2 regions of the Pseudomonas sp. 9.2(2024) genome follow, and region 1 is predicted to be linked to the other one. Evidence: predicted binding sites of a transcription regulator. Region 1 holds the regulator's gene; the other holds the start of a gene.
What was found. Region 1 encodes FliA, which starts transcription of late flagellar genes. Its sites were predicted from a motif close to CTAAAGTTTNNNNNNNNNNNGCCGNTAA; they were not measured.
Positions count from the first base shown of each region.

Region 2: ABFB52_RS04420 (methyl-accepting chemotaxis protein) is a predicted target of FliA. The motif match lies at 4,552-4,579, and genes of this name have one in related genera.

Region 1 covers NZ_CP155585.1:2,006,276-2,013,792, reverse strand. The annotation lists gene ABFB52_RS09050 (chemotaxis protein CheA) at 1-337, opposite strand, end outside; gene ABFB52_RS09045 (protein phosphatase CheZ) at 377-1,165, opposite strand; gene ABFB52_RS09040 (chemotaxis response regulator CheY) at 1,184-1,555, opposite strand; gene fliA (RNA polymerase sigma factor FliA) at 1,723-2,463, opposite strand; gene fleN (flagellar synthesis regulator FleN) at 2,460-3,290, opposite strand; gene flhF (flagellar biosynthesis protein FlhF) at 3,404-4,744, opposite strand; gene flhA (flagellar biosynthesis protein FlhA) at 4,756-6,885, opposite strand; gene ABFB52_RS09015 (hypothetical protein) at 7,413-7,517, shown strand, end outside.
Region 2 covers NZ_CP155585.1:1,009,637-1,017,153, reverse strand. The annotation lists gene ABFB52_RS04440 (heavy metal translocating P-type ATPase) at 1-1,753, shown strand, start outside; gene cueR (Cu(I)-responsive transcriptional regulator) at 1,750-2,163, shown strand; gene ABFB52_RS04430 (MFS transporter) at 2,117-3,334, opposite strand; gene ABFB52_RS04425 (PA4780 family RIO1-like protein kinase) at 3,391-4,287, opposite strand; gene ABFB52_RS04420 (methyl-accepting chemotaxis protein) at 4,729-6,675, shown strand; partial or broken gene ABFB52_RS04415 (acetyl-CoA C-acetyltransferase) at 6,885-7,517, opposite strand, start outside.

The DNA of each region.
Region 1 (7,517 bases):
TGATCGGGCTGCGATCGCGGACTTCGCTGAACATGCTGTTCACCGCGTCCAGCGCTTCGAGCACCACGTCCATCAGTTCTGCATCGACGCGTCGTTCACCCTTGCGCAGGATGTCGAACACGTTTTCGGCGATGTGACAGCACTCCACCAGCTCGTTGAGCTGAAGGAAGCCGGCGCCCCCTTTTACAGTGTGGAAACCGCGAAAAATTGCGTTGAGCAGATCTGCGTCATCCGGGCGGCTTTCCAGCTCGACCAGTTGTTCGGACAGTTGCTCAAGAATCTCGCCGGCCTCAACCAGGAAATCCTGAAGGATCTCTTCATCGGCGCCGAAGCTCATTAATGGGGTGCTCCTACAGGTCTAAAAACCCAAAAAAACTCAAAATCCAAGGCTGGATAGCAAATCGTCCACATCGTCCTGACCGGACACAACGTCTTCTCGTTTATCGGCATGAATCTGCGGACCTTCACCCTGCGAGAGATGTTTTTGTGGATCTTTTTCAGCAAGCATCGCCGCACGGTCATGTTCGATGCCCGCAAAGCGGTCCACCTGGCTGGCCATGAGCACGAGCTTGAGCAGGTTGCTTTCGACTTCGGTGACCAATTGGGTCACGCGCTTGATCACCTGGCCTGTGAGGTCCTGGTAATCCTGGGCGAGCAGAATGTCGTTCAGATTGCTCGACACCGCGCGGTTGTCCGCGCTGCTGCGTGCCAGAAAACCGTCGACCCGGCGCGCCAGTTCACGGAACTCTTCAGCCCCGACCTCACGGCGCATGAAGCGGCCCCAATCGGCGCTCAAGGCCTGGGCTTCGTCAGCCAGGCCATTGACCACAGGGGTCGCGCTTTCCACCAGATCCATGGTGCGGTTGGCGGCAGCTTCGGTCAGTTTGACCACGTAGCTCAGGCGCTCGGTAGCGTCGGTGATTTGCGACACTTCCTCAGCCTGCGGCATGTGCGGATCGATCTGGAAATTGACGATCGCACTGTGCAGTTCACGCGTGAGCTTGCCCACTTCCTGGTACAGGCCACGGTCACGGGTCTGATTGAGCTCATGGATCAGTTGCACAGCGTCGCCGAACTTGCCTTTTTCAAGGCTCTCGACCAGTTCGACCGCGTGTTTTTTCAGGGTCGACTCAAAATCGCCCTGTGAAGATTCGTTATGCTCCATAGCTCCCCCGCGCGTTCATCAGCCGATGCGTTCGAAAATCTTCTCGATTTTTTCTTTCAACGCCTGGGCCGTGAAAGGTTTGACCACGTAGCCGTTAACGCCGGCCTGGGCCGCTTCGATGATCTGCTCGCGCTTGGCTTCAGCGGTCACCATCAGCACTGGCAGGTGCTTGAGCTTTTCATCGGCACGCACGTGGCGCAGCAGGTCGATACCGGTCATGCCGGGCATGTTCCAGTCGGTCACCAGAAAGTCGATGCTGCCGCTGTTGAGTACCGGAATGGCAGTGGTGCCATCGTCGGCTTCAACGGTGTTGGTGAACCCCAGATCACGCAACAGGTTCTTGATGATCCGCCGCATCGTTGAGAAGTCATCAACGATGAGGATTTTCATGTCTTTGTTCAATTCGACCTCCAAGCAGTCTTAAACGCGCCCAGCACCTGGACGCGCCATTTCAATCAATCCGGCAAAACACTCGATGACTGTCTGGAGCACGACAGATCGAGACCGGTGCCGTTCACCACCGCACCAGCCTCGTTCGCAGTGTCCCCACACTGCCTTCAGCGCGCTCGCCACTCCCCCAAACGCCCCCGCAAGCGGGCCGCGCACTGGCTGTGTAACTGGCTGACCCGCGATTCACTGACGCCAAGGACTTCACCGATCTCCTTGAGGTTCAGCTCTTCGTCGTAGTACAGCGCCAACACCAGTCGCTCACGCTCCGGCAAATTGGCAATCGCGTCCGCCAGCGCGGCCTGGAAACGTTCGTCTTCCAGATCGCGCGACGGCTCCAGATGAGCACTGGCGCCATCCTCGTGCAGCCCTTCGTGTTCGCCGTCCTGCAACAGGTCGTCGAAACTGAACAGCCGGCTGCCCAGGGTGTCGTTCAAAATCCCGTAGTAATCGTCGAGACTCAATTGGAGTTCGGCCGCAACTTCGTGATCTTTAGCGTCACGGCCGGTTTTAGCTTCAATCGAGCGAATTGCGTCGCTGACCATACGGGTATTGCGGTGAACCGAGCGTGGCGCCCAGTCCCCCTTACGGACTTCATCGAGCATCGCACCGCGGATCCGGATGCCCGCGTACGTTTCAAAACTGGCGCCCTTGCTGGCGTCGTATTTGGTCGAGACTTCGAGCAGGCCGATCATCCCGGCCTGGATCAGGTCTTCGACCTGCACACTGGCCGGCAATCGCGCCAGCAAGTGGTAGGCGATGCGTTTGACCAGTGGCGCGTAACGCTCGATCAGCTCGTACTGCGCGTCACGCGCCGACTTCTTGTAGAAATTCATACCGCTGGCGGTCATAGCACAGGTCCTGCCGTTTGCTGCACGAGGCGCTCGACGAAAAATTCGAGGTGGCCGCGCGGGTTGGCGGGCAGCGGCCAGGTGTCGACCTTCTGTGCGATCGCCTTGAACGCCAGTGCGCACTTGGAACGCGGGAAGGCTTCATAGACCGCACGCTGCTTCTGCACCGCCTTGCGCACGCTTTCGTCGTAGGGCACCGCGCCGACGTATTGTAGGGCGACGTCGAGGAAGCGATCCGTGACCTTGGTCAACTTGGCGAACAGATTGCGACCTTCCTGCGGGCTCTGGGCCATGTTGGCCAGGACGCGGAAGCGATTCATGCCGTAATCGCGGTTCAGCAGTTTGATCAGCGCGTAGGCGTCGGTGATCGAGGTCGGCTCGTCACAGACCACCAGCAACACTTCCTGGGCTGCGCGAACGAAACTGACTACCGAGTCACCAATACCCGCAGCGGTGTCGATCACCAGTACGTCGAGATTGTCGCCGATGTCGCTGAACGCCTGAATCAGGCCGGCATGCTGGGCCGGGCTCAGGTGAACCATGCTCTGGGTGCCGGAAGCGGCCGGCACGATGCGGATTCCGCCGGGGCCTTGCAACAGCACGTCGCGCAGCTCGCAGCGGCCTTCGATCACGTCGGCCAGGGTGCGTTTGGGTGTGAGGCCCAGCAGAACGTCGACGTTCGCCAGCCCCAGGTCGGCGTCCAGCAGCATGACCCGACGGCCAAGCTCTGCCAGCGCCAGGGACAAGTTCACTGACACATTAGTCTTGCCGACGCCACCTTTGCCGCCGGTCACCGCGATCACCTGTACGGGATGCATGCTGCCCATGTTATTTCTTTACCTTGTCTTGCATAGACGGAGGCCACATTACTGGCTGCGCGTTCACAACCGGAACAATGCATGGCAGACCATCGATGTAGGTACAAAAACGGTTCATTACCTCAGCCAACCTGCTTGGTCGGACTGTGGTAGATATCAGCGAACATGTCAGCCATGGCTTCTTCGCTGGGTTCTTCCTGCATTTGCACGCTGACGGCGCGGCTGACCAGTTGATGACGGCGCGGCAGATGCAGATCATCCGGAATCCGTGGGCCGTCGGTCAGGTAGGCGACCGGCAGTTCATGACTGATCGCCAGGCTCAGCACTTCGCCAAGGCTGGCCGTCTCATCCAGTTTAGTCAGGATGCAGCCGGCCAGCCCGCAACGCTTGTAACTGTGATAAGCGGCGGTTAGAACCTGTTTCTGGCTGGTGGTTGCCAAGACCAGATAATTTTTTGAGCGAATGCCACGACCGGCCAGACTTTCCAGCTGCATGCGCAGGGCCGGATCGCTGGCTTGCAGGCCGGCGGTATCGATCAGCACCACGCGTTTGCGCAGCAGTGGATCCAGCGCCTGCACCAGGGACTGGCCCGGATCGACGTGGGTCACCGACACATTGAGGATGCGGCCCAGTGTCTTGAGCTGCTCCTGTGCGCCGATACGGAAACTGTCCATGCTCACCAGCGCGATGTTCTGCGCGCCGTACTTGAGCACGTAGCGGGCGGCCAGTTTGGCCAGCGTGGTGGTCTTGCCCATGCCGGCAGGACCGACCATGGCAATCACCCCACCCTCTTCCAGCGGCTCGACTTCCGGTACGGAAATCATTCGTGCCAGGTGCGCCAGCAGCATGCGCCAGGCCTGACGCGGTTCGTCGATCTCGGTGATCATCGACAGCAGATCACGGGACAACGGGCCGGACAAACCGATGCGTTGCAGACGACGGTACAGATTGGCCTGGGCCGGACGGCTGCCTTGCAGCTGGTTCCAGGCCAGGGTGCCGAGTTGCACTTCCATCAGTTCGCGCAGGCTGTTGAGCTCGAAACGCATCGAGTCCAGAGCACGCGGGTCGACGCCAGCGGAAACCGCTGCAGGCGCCGGTGCAGGACGGGCCGGAGCTTCGTAGGTCGGTTCGGTCAGCGGCTCGGCAGCGGTCAGCGGCAGGCCGGCCGTCAACGGCAGCCCGGCGAACAACTGGCGATTGGTGTTGCCGTCGGCTTCGCCACGCAAGCTCAGTTCGGCCTGGGCGGTAACGATGCGCGACTGGGTCTTGCGCAGCTCATCCTCGAGTTCCATGTTCGGAACACGCGGGGCCAGCGCCGACAGTTTGTAATCGAGCGCCGCCGTCAGCTCGACGCCGCCGGCAATGCGGCGGTTGCCAATGATGGCGGCATCAGCGCCCAGCTCATCACGAACCAGCTTCATGGCCTGACGCATATCGGCGGCGAAAAAACGCTTAACTTGCATAAACCACTACCTCAGCCGTTGGGCCCTACTGTCGCAACGATGGTCACTTGCTTGTTGTCCGGAATTTCCTGGTAGGCCAGCACATGCAGTCCGGGAACTGCCAGGCGACCAAAGCGCGAGAGCATCGCGCGAACCGGGCCTGCTACCAACAGGATCACCGGCTGACCTTGCATTTCCTGGCGCTGCGCCGCCTCGATCAGCGAACGCTGCAGCTTCTCGGCCATGCTCGGCTCCAGCAGAACGCCCTCTTCCGAGCCTTGTCCTGCCTTCTGCAGACTATTGAGCAATATTTGTTCCAACCTTGGCTCCAGCGTGATAACTGGCAGCTCCGACTCAGTCCCTACAATGCTTTGGACGATGGCGCGGGATACGCCGACCCGCACAGCGGCCACCAAAGCGGCGGTATCTTGACTCTTGGCGGCATTGTTGGCGATGGCTTCGGCAATGCTGCGGATATCGCGCACCGGCACGTGTTCGGCCAGCAACGCCTGCAATACTTTGAGCAACTGCGACAGCGTGACCACGCCCGGCACCAGCTCTTCGGCCAGTTTCGGCGAGCTCTTGGCCAGCAATTGCATCAATTGCTGCACTTCTTCGTGGCCGATCAGCTCGCTGGAGTGCTTGTACAGAATCTGGTTCAAGTGGGTCGCAACCACGGTGCTGGCATCGACCACGGTGTAACCGAGCGATTGCGCCTGGGCACGCTGGCTGACTTCGATCCACACCGCCTCCAGGCCGAAAGCCGGATCTTTGGCGGTAATGCCGTTGAGCGTGCCGTAGACCTGCCCCGGGTTGATCGCCAGCTCGCGATCCGGGTAGATCTCGGCTTCGGCCAGGATCACGCCCATCAGGGTCAGGCGATAGGCGCTCGGCGCCAGATCGAGGTTGTCGCGGATGTGCACGGTCGGCATCAGGAAGCCCAGATCCTGCGAGAGCTTCTTGCGCACGCCCTTGATCCGCGCCAGCAATTGCCCGCCCTGGTTGCGGTCCACCAACGGAATCAGACGGTAGCCGACTTCCAGGCCGATCATGTCGATCGGGGTCACGTCGTCCCAGCCCAGCTCCTTGGTTTCCATGGCGCGGGCTGGCGACGGCAGCAGTTCCTGTTGACGCTTGACCTCTTCCAGCGCGATGACCTTGGCCACGTTCTGCCTCTTCCAGAACAGGTAAGCGCCACCGGCAGCCAGCGCAGCCATGGTCAGGAACGAGAAGTGCGGCATGCCCGGCACCAGACCCATGACCGCCATCAGACCGGCCGCCACCGCCAGCGCTTTGGGCGAGGCGAACATCTGGCGATTGATTTGCTTGCCCATGTCTTCCGAACCGGAAGCACGGGTCACCATGATCGCTGCAGCTGTAGATAACAACAGTGATGGCAATTGCGCCACTAAACCGTCACCGATGGTCAGCAAGGCGTAAACCTTGCCGGCGTCGGCGAACGTCATGTTGTGCTGGAAGATACCGACGGCCATACCGCCGATCAGGTTGATGAACAGAATCAGCAGACCGGCGATGGCGTCACCGCGTACGAACTTGCTGGCACCGTCCATCGAACCGTAGAACTCGGCCTCTTGGGCCACTTCCTGACGACGGGCCTTGGCCTGCGCCTGGTCGATCAGACCGGCGTTGAGGTCGGCGTCGATCGCCATTTGCTTGCCGGGCATCGCATCGAGGGTGAAACGCGCGCTCACCTCGGAGATCCGGCCGGCACCCTTGGTTACCACGACGAAGTTGATGATCATCAAGATCGCGAAGACCACGATACCGACCACGTAGTTACCGCCGATCACCACCTCACCGAAGGCCTGGATCACCTTACCGGCAGCGGCGTGGCCATCCTGACCGTGGAGCATCACCACCCGCGTCGACGCCACGTTCAGCGCCAGTCGCAACAGCGTCGCTACCAGCAGGATCGTCGGGAACACCGCGAAATCCAGCGGCCGCAAGGCGTATACGCAGACCAGCAGCACGACGATCGACAGGGCAATGTTGAAGGTGAAGAACACGTCGAGCAGGAACGGCGGCACCGGCAACATCATCATCGCCAGCATGACCAGCAGCAACAGCGGCACACCCAGATTGCCTCGACTGAGGTCGGCAACATTCGAGCGAGCAGTGTTGAATAACTGAGAGCGATCCACCGGTTTTCCCCGTTCCTTTAAAGCAAACTTTTGACGCCCAGAGCGGGCGCACGGCGGCTACTGCAAGAAGCCTTCCAACTTTTGCCGATGATTGAAACAGAGGGGTTTGGGCGTGGTTTTTCTGCTGGGCGGGATGTTTCCTTCGCAAGAGTTCAGCAAAAAGCGCCTTTTAAACTCAGGTGTTTAAAAGACACCTTCAGACACGCCTTACAGGCTACGAATCCTTGCGCCGTTGCCTACAGCTACGCCAGAATCCGCCGGCTTGTGCGCCCTGGGGTCGGGTTCTATTGTGGGTCGGTCGCTGACGAATCAGCGATCGGGTTTAGCGACTCGGTTCGAATTAAAGGTGCACCAGCGTTCCTGACTTCGTTGCGGATCTGCATGTCTGCAATTTCGTTATGGTGGCTGTATGCGGGAGACCCTTGTGGTCTACCGGGTGCCTTTGACCGGTTCGCTAACCTGCGTACAGCCGCCACCCTTCCTGTTTAGCGACTGGATTTGGCGGCTCCACCCAAAGGAGCTTCACCATGATCAAACCCACACCCAACCCACCCGAAACCGACCCTGCCTCGCCCTACGAATCCGCCGATTCCAGAAAGCTTCACGAAGCCGCCGACCGCGCTCTTGATCAC
Region 2 (7,517 bases), 1.0 Mb from region 1:
CGGCGCCGGCAACATGGACTTGCTGGTCGCGCTGGGCACCAGCGCCGGTTATGGCCTGAGTCTCTATGAATGGGCGACTGCTGACGGACGCATGCCGCACCTGTATTTCGAAGCCTCGGCGGTGGTCATCGCTCTGGTGCTGCTCGGCAAATACCTGGAAAGCCGCGCCAAACGCCAGACCGCCAGCGCCATCCGCGCACTGGAAGCGTTGCGCCCGGAGCGGGCGATTCAAGTCATCGATGGCCGCGAACAGGACGTCGCCATCAGCGCCCTGCGCCTCGGTGACCTCGTATTGGTCAAACCCGGTGAACGCTTCCCGGTGGACGGCGAAGTGCTGGAAGGCCAGAGCCACGCTGACGAAGCGTTGATCAGTGGCGAAAGCCTGCCGGTACCCAAACAACCGGGCGACAAGGTTACCGGCGGGGCAATCAATGGCGAAGGTCGCTTGCTCGTGAGCACCACGGCGCTCGGCGCGGAAAGCGTGCTGGCGCGGATCATCCGCCTGGTGGAGGACGCCCAGGCCGCGAAAGCACCGATCCAGAAACTGGTGGATAAAGTCAGTCAGGTGTTCGTGCCGACCGTGTTGCTGCTGGCCCTGGCCACGCTGATCGGCTGGTGGCTGTACGGCGCGCCGCTGGAAACCGCGTTGATCAATGCCGTCGCAGTGCTGGTGATCGCCTGCCCCTGCGCCCTCGGCCTGGCGACACCGACCGCGATCATGGCTGGCACCGGCGTGGCCGCGCGGCACGGGATTCTGATCAAGGATGCCGAAGCACTGGAACGTGCCCATGAAGTCAGCGCCGTGGTGTTCGACAAGACCGGCACCCTGACCTCCGGCACGCCGCGCATTGCGCATTTCAGTGCGATCGACGGTGACGAAAACGCCCTGCTGACAGCGGCCGGCGCGCTGCAACGCGGCAGCGAGCATCCGCTGGCCAAAGCGGTGCTGGATGCCTGTGCCGAACGCAGCCTGAACGTACCGGATGTGAGCGACAGCCAGTCTCTGACCGGGCGCGGCATCGCCGGCAGCCTCGACGGCCGGCGCCTGGCGCTGGGCAACCGGCGCTTGCTGGAAGAAAGCGGTCTGAACGCCGGAAACCTGAGCGAATCCGCCAAGGCCTGGGAAACCGAAGGTCGCACGCTGTCGTGGTTGATCGAGCAAAGTCCGGCGCCCCGCGTACTCGGTCTGTTCGCCTTCGGCGACACCCTCAAGCCCGGCGCGCTGCACGCGGTGCAACAACTGGCCGCCCAGCACATCCACAGCCACCTGCTGACCGGCGACAACCGCGGCAGCGCACGGGTGGTGGCCGAAGCGCTGGGCATCGAAAACGTCCACGCCGAAGTGCTGCCGGCGGAAAAAGCAGCCACCGTCGCCGAGCTGAAAAAAACCGGCGTCGTGGCCATGGTCGGCGACGGCATCAACGACGCCCCGGCACTGGCCGCTGCCGACATCGGCATCGCCATGGGCGGTGGCACCGACGTGGCGATGCACGCCGCCGGCATCACCCTGATGCGCGGCGATCCTCGGCTGGTGCCGGCCGCGCTGGAGATCAGCCGCAAGACCTACGCGAAGATCCGCCAGAACCTGTTCTGGGCCTTCGTCTACAACCTGATCGGCATTCCACTGGCGGCGTTCGGCTTCCTCAATCCGGTGCTGGCCGGCGCGGCGATGGCCCTGTCGAGCGTCAGCGTGGTGAGCAATGCGCTACTGTTGAAAACCTGGAAACCCGAGGATCTGGAGGACAACCGATGAACATCGGCCAAGCGGCCCGCCACAGTGGCCTGAGCGCGAAGATGATCCGTTATTACGAGTCGATCGGTCTGCTCAAGGCTGCCCATCGCACCGACAGCGGCTATCGCGTCTACGGTGACGATGACCTGCACACGCTGGCATTCATCAAGCGTTCGCGGGACCTGGGCTTTTCGCTGGAGGAAGTCGGCAAGCTGCTGACCCTCTGGCAGGATCGCCAGCGCGCCAGCGCCGATGTGAAGGCCCTGGCCCGCCAGCACATCGACGAGCTGAATCAGAAGATCCGCGAACTCGGCGAACTGCGCGACACCCTGCAGGATCTGGTCGAGCACTGCCACGGCGACCATCGCCCGGACTGCCCGATCCTCAAGGAACTGGCGTCGGGCTGCTGCGCGCAACCCGCCCGCGCCTGAGCAACAGGATTTTCATCGACAGCACTGTGGCGAGGGGAATGCCGTGGAACAACAGCACCACGGCACCCGGCGCCCACCACTCATAGAACGGTGCGGCGATCAGCATGCCGACGCCGAACCCGGTCATCTGCAACAGCGTCAGGAAGCTGAAGATCGGCAGGCGCAGGGGCTCCGGTTCCCGTTGCAGCCGTGACATCAGGCCGACTTCCGAGAACCCGTCGCCCAATCCGGCCGGCAGCGAAAACAGCAACAGACCGACGACGCTGTGCTGCTGGAACATCAGGATGAAGCCGCAGGACATCAGCAGCACGCCGCCGAAATAGCGGCGCTCCAGATGGATGTTTTCCGAGCCGTTCAGGCGACTGGCGATTCGCGCACCAAGCAGTTTGCCGGCGGCCCAGACCGCGAGCATCAGGCCCAGCGTGGTGCTGGCTGAGTCCGGCGTGAGCAGTCTGGAAATGATCGGGAAACCGACGTTGTGAGCAGCGCTGCCAAGGGTGTCAGCCATGGTCACCGCCAGCATCGCGGCCACCACCGGAGCGCTGCGCAGGCCTTGCAGCAAAGCCGACCATTCACCCTGTTTAGCGCTGGATTCGGCCACCGGCTCCGGTGCGCTGAACCGCAGCGGCGCAATCAACACTGCCGCCAACAGATAGGTCAGCGCATTCAGCGCAAACACCGTTTCAAAACCAAATCCCGCGACCAGCAGCCCGGACACCAGACTGCCGCCGACCATCGCCATGGACGAGGCGGACGTGATCCAGGCATTGGTCTTGAGCAACTGCGCCGGCTCGATCAAGCGCGGCAACTGGCTGTTGAGGCCGATGGCGAACATCGAATTACCAAAGCCCAGACCGAACGCGATCAGCGGCAGCAACAACGCCTGCTGACTGACCGGCACGATGAGCAACAGCCCAAGCACAGCGGCGCGCAACAGATCGAAGGCAATCAACGGCAGACGGCTACTGCATCGACGATAAAACGCCGTGCCGATCAAGCTGGCAAAAATCCCGCCGCCCACCCGACTGGCCAGGAAGATCCCGACGCTCATCGCGCTGTTACTCAGCAGATAGACATAAGTGGCCAGCGCAACCATGTTCAGGAAAGCGCCGAAATCGGAAATCAGCCGCGCCGTGATGATCAGCCGGGCATTGTGAGAGGTGGTGGTCACAATCAATCCTTGAATGTGTAAAACCCGGCCGAAGCCGGGTTTTCTTTTTCAGATGCTCACTGCATCCACGGTGGCGGAGGCGGTTCGTCGGACTTGCCCTTGGGCTCGTCGTCCGCCGCGCGGATGGCTTGCTTGCGCTCCTCATCCAGACGCGCCGCTTCGATCTCGCGCAGCACCCCGCCGACATCGGCCAGGTCCTCGGGATCGTCGAACTCGCCGGTCAGCACGCTGGCCGGGTGCAACGTACCCGCTTCGTACAACGCCCACATTTCCTTGGCGTACTTGGTCTTCTTCAACTCCGGGGCAAAGCGACCGAAGTACGAAGCCATGTTGCCGACGTCACGCTCGAGCATGCTGAACGCGTGGTTGTTGCCGGCGGCGTCCACCGCTTGCGGCAGGTCGATGATGACCGGCCCTGTCGGCGTCAGCAGCACGTTGAACTCCGAGAGGTCACCGTGCACCAGACCGGTACACAACATCAGCACGATCTGCGAAATCAGGAACGCGTGATACTCGCGGGCCTGATCCGGCTCCAGCACCACATCGTTCAGACGCGGCGCGGCATCGCCGTATTCATCGGCCACCAGCTCCATCAGCAGCACGCCTTCGAGGAAGTCGTACGGCTTGGGCACACGCACACCGGCGTTGGCCAGGCGGAACAGCGCCGCGACTTCGGCGTTCTGCCAGGCGTCTTCGGCTTCCTTGCGCCCGAACTTGGAACCCTTGGCCATCGCCCGGGCCTGTCGGCTGTTGCGAACCTTGCGGCCTTCCTGATACTCGGCCGCCTGGCGGAAACTGCGTTTGTTCGCCTCCTTGTAGACCTTTGCGCAACGTAACTGATTGCCGCAGCGCACCACATAAACAGCTGCTTCTTTGCCACTCATGAGTGGACGCAGCACTTCGTCGACCAGACCGTCCTCGATCAGGGGTTCAATGCGTTTTGGAGTCTTCATCAGCTTTTATTGTGGGTCCTTTATTACCAAACACGCGAATGTCATTCGTTATACGGCAATCCTCGCATCACGGGGAGGGGTTGCCGACCTGTGAACCTGTGGATGCACACACTGTGCCGGATAAACCGGGCCGATCCGCCTCTTTATCGACCGCTGCGAATCATAGCCGAGGCTGCCGAAGTTGTTGGCGACAGGACTTGAGGGCATTTGCGACAGAATCTGACATCCCGCCGCATGCAGCTCGTAAGAATTTTCCATTCCAGCCTCAATTTCCCCCTCCGGCAGCCGAATTCCTCAGAGACAGAGGAATTTGTCCGACAATCGTTCCAAAAAAACTTCGATGTCGCACTCAAGGAAACGGGTGGAAAACAACGTTTTTCGGCTGCCAATAACCGCGAGTCATCTGCACTGCGTGGGCCTACAAGAAAATCTGGAGCGCGGATGAACATCAAACAGAAGTTGACCTGGGCGTTTGCAATCATCGCCTGCTTGCCCGTGGTGCTGGTCGCCACGCTGGTGGTACTGAACCTGCGCAGCGATGCACGGGACGATTTTGTCGACAGCAGCGGGCGCGAGATCCGTCAGGTCAGCAACGCCATGCAGCTTTTCTTTGACGGCATCAGCCAGAACGTCGACTACCTGGCGACGCAACCGCTGATCAAGAACACCGACGACAGCCTCAAGACCTACATGAGCGCCAACGCCGAAAGCATTCCGCAGGGCGAGATGGACAAGAAGGTCTTCGCCTTTCTGCAGGATCTGGGCAACAGTCACCCGGCCTACGCCTACGCAATCGTCGGCACCGCTGCCGGCGGCTACGTATCCTGGCCCGACGATCCCAAGCTGAGCAACTACGACCCGCGTCAACGCCCGTGGTACAAGGCCGCGCAGGCCAAGCCCGGCAAGCCGTTTCGCACCGCCGCCTATTACTGGGCGCAGGACGATGCGACCTATGTCAGCACCGTGCGCACCATCGACAACAAGCTCGGCAGCAACGGCGGCGTGGTCAGTATCGACGTGACGCTCAAGCAGCTCACCGAGATCGTCAAACAGATCAAACTCGGCGAAAGCGGTTACTTGATGCTGCTGGAGAACAGCGGCACGGTGCTGGTCGATCCCAAGCAGCCGGAGCACAACTTCAAGCCGCTCGACAGCCTCGGCGAGGGCTACGCGCAACTGGCCAAGGCCGGCAAAGGGCTGGTGGAAGTCGAGCTCAACGGCGAACGTTACATGGCCAACGTCTGGCCTTCGGAACAACTGGGCTGGACCTTCATCGGCCTGATCAAACAGAACGACGTGATGAGCTCGGCCACTAAACTCACCTGGCTGATCGCAATCATCGCTACCGTGCTGGCGGTGATCTTCGCGGTGGTCGGCGCCAGTTTCGCCAGCCTGATCGTGCGGCCGATCCGCAGCGTGGCCAGCGGTCTGGAAGGCATCGCCCAGGGCGAAGGCGACCTGACCAAGAACCTCGACATCCGTGGCAGCGACGAAACCGCGCAACTGGCCAACTGGTTCAACCAGTTCCTCACCGCGATCCGCAGCCTGATCCAGCACATCGGCGGCGCGGCCGGGAAAATCCTCGCCACTTCGCAGAGTTCGACCCGGGTTTCCGGCGACATGGCCGAAGCCGCTGGACGCCAGCGCGAAGCGGTGGACATGGTCTCGACCGCGTTCCACGAAATGGTCGCCACCGCCAACGAAGTCGCCCGCTCGTGCAGCCAGGCAGCGGAGTCGGCCGACAGCGGCCAGCGTCAGGCCCGCGAAGGTCAGCAACAGATCGATGCGGCGGTGCACAGCGTCGATCAACTGAGCCAGGAACTGGAGCAATCGGCGCAGTCGATGCAACAACTGGAACGCGACAGCAACGACATCCAGTCGATCCTCGGCACCATCCGCTCCATCGCCGAACAGACCAACCTGCTGGCACTCAACGCGGCTATCGAGGCGGCGCGGGCCGGTGAGCAAGGCCGTGGATTTGCGGTGGTAGCCGATGAGGTTCGCGCACTGGCCAAACGCACGGCTGACTCGACGGCGGAAATCGACGGGTTGCTGGGCAACCTCGCCAAACGCACCAGCGCGGTGACCCAGCAGATGCGCGCCAGCCTCGATGTGTCGCAGCAATCGGTAGCGCGGATTGGCGAGGCGCGGGAGAGCTTTGGGCAGATTCGTGAGTCGGTGGATGTGATTCGCGACATGAACACGCAGATTGCGACGGCGGCGGAAGAGCAGCATCAGGTGGCTGAGGACATCAATCGGCACATCAGCCAGATTCATGGTGATGCGCAGTTGGTGGCGGAGCTGGCGAATTCGGCGCGGCTGGATTCGCAGAGTCTGGCGGGGTTGTCGAATGAGCTGGATGGGTTGGTGCGGCGGTTCCGGACTTGAGATTGGGGGGAGCCCTGAAAAGCCCCCTCACCCTAGCCCTCTCCCGGAGGGAGAGGGGACCGAATGGGGGATGCTTCAGAAATCCGCCGACCTGAACGAGCGTTGTTGAATCCATAATCGACGCTGATCTTTCAGGTCGATGTACAGCGTAAGACAACTCGGTAGGCCCCCTCTCCCTCCGGGAGAGGGCTGGGGTGAGGGCTGCTTTTTCAGCGCTCGATAATTGCCGTCACACCCTGCCCCCCGCCGCACAAATCGAAATCAACCCCCGCCCCTGCCCCGCCGCATCCAGCAACTCGCCAGGTTCGCCACGATCCGCCCGCCCGTCGCGGCAAACGGATGCCCCGCCGCCAGCGAGCTGCCCTTGACGTTCAAACGGCTGCGATCAATCGAGCCCAGCGGCGCATCCAGCCCCAACCGGGTCTTGCAGTATTCCGGATCTTCCCAGGCCTTCAACGTGCACAACACTTGCGCGGCAAAGGCTTCGTGGATTTCGTAGTAGTCGAAGTCCTGCAAGGTCAAACCATTGCGCGCCAGCAAGCGTGGCACCGCGTACACTGGCGCCATCAAAAGTCCTTCGGCGCCGTTGACGAAATCCACCGCCGCTGCTTCGCCGTCGCGCAGATACGCAAGGATTGGCAGACCACGTTCCTTCGCCCACTCCTCGCTGCCCAACAGCACCACCGACGCGCCATCGGTCAACGGCGTGGAGTTGCCGGCGGTCAGCGTGCCCTTGGCGCTTTTCTCGAAGGCCGGTTTCAGGGTCGCGAGTTTTTCCAGGGTCAGGTCCGGGCGCAGGTTGTTGTCGCGGGTCAGGCCGAGGAACGGGGTCATCAGGTCGT